One region of the Paenibacillus marinisediminis genome, then DNA from elsewhere that is predicted to be linked to it. Evidence: predicted binding sites of a transcription regulator. Region 1 holds the regulator's gene; the other holds the start of a gene.

Region 1 (2,422 bases):
CTTGCTCGCGAAAGAGAACTAAATATTGTTCACGCAGTCTTGCACGCTCGCTTACCTCATCATCAGTCAAGCCTACTGTCTTGTGCTTACGAGCAAGTTCATTAATACGAGCGATCAATTTCTCTATATCCATGTTCAACCTCCAAGTTGTCCTTCCAATACTAATACTTTGACATGGAGGTGATTCAAAGTCAAGCAATATGCACCTTAAACGAATCTTTTCTATATCACATAATGAGCATCATATATAAGGAAATATATAAATGATTAATTAGAAACAAGTAACGGTACTTCGATTACGTCACCGGCCTGTAAATTGCTTGCTTTCATTCCATTATGCTTCATTATATCTTGTATGTATTCCCGAATATCATAATTGTTGTCAGCAGGAAGATAAGCTGCTGCGATACCCCACAATGTATCACCTGGCTGAACAATGACACTCTCGACTTGTATACCCGCTTCTACGGCGGCATCTGTTTCTCCAGTCCATGCTTGTACGATGCTGGTAAACGTAAAACATAATCCTATAAATAATGTCATTAGAAGAGCTGCGCGGCGCATTCTGCGTGAACGAAAAGCTCGTGACTTCGCTTGTTGTTGTTTGGTAGTGCTTCTAGCATATATCGATCGATAAGTTGTATACATCATGATTAACCAGTCCTCCAAACGTGTGTTCTGTTCTCTGTTCTTAATTTAACACGAACACTTGTTTGAGTCAACATAAATTTAGAACAAGCGTTCTCTATTTTGCTGAGATCTATTTTCTTGGTTGCTATAACCGCAACAGACAACATACTCACAATTGATAAATCGAGAAAAGTTTCCATTTACTCCGTTAACAGAATCTATCTTGAAGTTTAGAACTTACGTTTGTACGAACGGTCGTTCTATGGTATAATTAATCAAAAGCGCACTCATTGGAGTTGATTCTATTGTCTAAGATTTCCAGTCGTCAACAAGCGATCCTTGATTTTATACGCACTGAAGTTAGATTGAAAGGCTACCCGCCTTCTGTACGTGAGATTGGCGAGGCAGTCGGACTCGCATCCAGTTCAACAGTTCACGGTCACTTGGATCGGCTCGAGAAGAAAGGCTTCATTCGACGCGACCCAACTAAGCCGCGCGCTATCGAGCTTCTGAGCAGCCAAGATATGGTCGGAGAAGATTCGAACTTCAATCACGCGATCGCACGAGTACCTGTTGTCGGTAAGGTTACAGCTGGTGAACCTATCCTGGCAACTGAGAACATTGAGGATTATTTCCCGCTTCCGTTAGACATGGTTCGTGAGGATGATACGGTATTCATGCTTAATGTTCACGGTGAGAGCATGATCGAAGCTGGCATACATAACGGTGACTACGTTATCGTGCGTCAGCAGCAAACTGCTAACAACGGAGATATCGTCGTTGCCATGACGGAAGATAACGAAGCTACTGTCAAGACATTTTACAAAGAGAAAGATCATATCCGCTTGCAGCCTGAGAATTCCACGATGGAACCGATTCGTTTGAATCATGTTACCATACTTGGCAAGGTTGTCGGTTTGTTCCGTGATCTTCACTAACCCACTTGCACGGATAAAGAAAACGCCTCGCTGGTACTCATAATGAGAACCATGCGAGGCTTTTTCTTTAGAAGCTTCTATGGAAGCGGAAGTATTCATCCCAGTTGCCTAAGATGTTGATCGGAACTTTGGTTGTCTTTTGGACTCCATTGGAATACGTTACGGTAAATACAAATGTATACTCCCCATCAGCTAGCATTGCTAATTCGGTGGACGTATTGTCATAAGCAATATATCCTGTCCATAATGCCTCACTAAGCTTAGTAAGCTGAACCTGACCGATACGCTCCGCATATACCTTGATGCTCACAGCTGTGGTTGCGGTACCTGTTACCGTTGGCTTTGCAACCAATTCAAAGCTTTCTCCTGCCCAAAAAGTATTCAGCGATCGTTGTTTATCAGGATTCGCTTCGTTCCACTTCTGCAAATGATTCAGCCATTCCTTCGTATGCAGTACTTGTCCTTGTATGCCGAGCGGCAGTACTTCTATCTGCTTCGTTATACTGTGTTCTTCGGTTCCATCTGACGCTGTTAAGGTAACCATGTAAATTCCCGGAGTGATCCAACTAACTGTCGGATTCGTTTCAGATGATTGGTATCGAAGATTGGGACCGCTCATTTGCCATTTGTAAGTCATCGGATCTCCATCAGGATCTGTAGACTTATTGCTGAATCGAACGGTATCGCCCTCATACGGTGGTTTTGGCATGTAATCAAAATTCGCTACTGGTGGGCTGTTGACATGTATTCTCATGTATTTCGGAGCGCTTTGTCCCCATTCATACCCATCAAATACACGAACAACGACATAGTAATCTGTCTTGTCCTGAAGCGCAGCTGGCACCTTCCAGCCT
Region 2 (2,422 bases), 470 kb from region 1:
TCTCAACAGGCGGAATTTAATCATGACATCTTCGTGGACGTTTAACGGTTCAGCATGCTCGAAATATATCGTATAGCGCCCAGATTGTTTCTCATCCCGTTCCACCTTAATTACAGTAGTCAATCGGTTATTGTCCTGATTCTCGTTCACTAGCTTCCTCCGTTCCTAACGCATCACTCTGTCTTGCGTATAAATGCAACAAGACAAGCACCGTCACAGCCGTGAGGTGCTTGTCTTCAAGCTATCGATTATGCGTCCCTGCGCAATGCAGTGAATTATTCCGTATCTTCGTTAAACAATGCTGCTTCTTCATCCTCGTCATCAACTGAAACATTACCTGAAATGACCGAAGTTAAGTTGCTTGCTTCACGAATCTTATTCTCAATAGCAAGCGACAGCTCCTTATTATCCTTCAAGAACTGCTTCGCGTTCTCACGGCCTTGGCCAAGACGCTCACCTTCATAGGAATACCAAGCACCGCTCTTCTGAACGATATCCAATTCCGTACCGATATCTACAATGCTGCCCTCTCTCGAGATGCCTTCACCGTACATAATATCGATGTCAGCCTGCTTGAATGGAGGGGCAACCTTATTCTTAACAACTTTGATCCGCGTGCGGTTACCGACCATATCATTGCCCTGCTTGATCGTTTCTACACGGCGTACATCAAGGCGCACGCTGGAATAGAACTTCAAAGCACGGCCGCCTGGCGTTGTCTCAGGGTTACCGAACATAACGCCAACCTTCTCACGAAGCTGGTTAATGAAGATAGCGATCGTCTTCGACTTCGCGATCGCACCTGAAAGCTTGCGCAGCGCCTGCGACATCAGTCGAGCTTGCAAGCCAACATGTGAATCGCCCATCTCGCCTTCAATCTCTGCCTTCGGTACTAATGCTGCTACAGAGTCAACGACGATAATATCTACCGCGCCGCTGCGCACAAGCGCTTCAGCGATCTCAAGAGCTTGTTCACCTGTATCTGGCTGAGACAGCAGCAGCTCATCGATGTTGACGCCCAGCTTGCTCGCATATAAAGGATCCAGCGCATGCTCCGCATCAATGAATGCAGCCGTTCCGCCAGTCTTCTGTACTTCTGCAATAGCATGCAGCGCAACAGTTGTCTTACCGGATGATTCTGGTCCGTACACTTCAATAACACGTCCGCGAGGCAATCCACCAATACCTAATGCGATATCAAGCGCCAAGGATCCGCTTGGAACTACCTCTACTTGCATATGATTAGACTCGCCCAACTTCATAATGGAGCCTTTACCGAATTGTTTCTCTATTTGACGCAATGCCATTTCTAATGCAGCACGACGATCTGACACAAAATTCACTTCCTTCGTTATCGTTGATATAAACATCATACCTTGTTTTTGTTCGCTTGCCAAGCACTTTTTCGAACATACATTCGTTTTTCTTATGAGATAATGACAATTAACTGGATCTTCAGCCATATATTAGCACCCGGGTACATAAAGGAACCGCAACCGATGCATCCAAGCACGATTGCGGTTCCTCCGCTTCCGATCCACTATTAATTTATACCAATATACCATGAATCTTGACAGAAATCAACAGTTCGCCACGCTGCTACACTTGCTGCTTGCGCTCTTGCAGCCGCATCCAGATCCGATGCAGCAGCTTCTTCGCTGAGCGAAGACGAACCATCTCCCGATTCCCGTTAAGCTTTAATTCTTCCGTTACCGTTTCTTTGCCGCGCTCCGCAATTCCGATATAAACAAGGCCTGCCGGCTTGCGTTCCGATTGTCCAGGTCCCGCTACTCCTGTGATAGACACCGCAATATCGGTATCCATCAGCTTCATCAGACCATCCGCCATCGCTTTAGCTGTCTCCGCGCTTACAGCGCCAGGGGCATTCTCGCCCTCCAACGTCTCCCACGGCACACCCAGCAGCTGGTGCTTCAATGCATTGGAATACGATATGATGCCTCCATGAAACATAGCGGAGCTGCCTGGAACACTTGTGATGAGCTCTGACAGCAAGCCCCCGGTACAGCTTTCCGCCACAGCGAGCTTCAACCCCAGCGCGCTCATCTGCTCCACAATTACCTGCTCCAGCGACACATCTGCGGTAGCGAATATATGTTCATTCAGCCGCTCACGAATGACAGCTTCCATATGATTCAGCTTCGCTTCGGCAGCTGCGGCGTCATCGCTCTTCGTGGCCAATCGAATAAGCACTTCCCCTTCCTTCGCATATGGGGCGATCGTAAGATCTGTTTGAGCTTGAATCAAGTCTAACAATTTATTCTCCAGCAAGGACTCGCCAATACCCGCAAACTTCAGCATCCGCGTATATAGAGATTGACGCTCATGCAATACATTCCGTTCAAGCCAAGGAATAACCTTATGCTCGAACATAGGCTTCATCTCTTTAGGAGGACCCGGCAGC

What was found. The regulator LexA, encoded in region 1, represses DNA repair genes until DNA is damaged. The targets are predictions, from matches to a motif close to CGAACATATGTTCG.
Region 2: recA (recombinase RecA) is a predicted target of LexA. The motif match lies at 1,407-1,420, and genes of this name have one in related genera.

What each region holds. Positions count from the first base shown of each region.
Region 1 is NZ_JBTGUH010000002.1:125,957-128,378, reverse strand. Features, by position in the region: gene ACXX53_RS06430 (DUF896 domain-containing protein) at 1-133, opposite strand, end outside; gene ACXX53_RS06425 (LysM peptidoglycan-binding domain-containing protein) at 268-651, opposite strand; gene lexA (transcriptional repressor LexA) at 936-1,568, shown strand; gene ACXX53_RS06415 (PKD domain-containing protein) at 1,636-2,422, opposite strand, start outside.
Region 2 is NZ_JBTGUH010000002.1:593,626-596,047, forward strand. Features, by position in the region: gene ACXX53_RS08450 (regulatory protein RecX) at 1-150, opposite strand, end outside; gene recA (recombinase RecA) at 276-1,334, opposite strand; gene ACXX53_RS08460 (competence/damage-inducible protein A) at 1,600-2,422, opposite strand, start outside.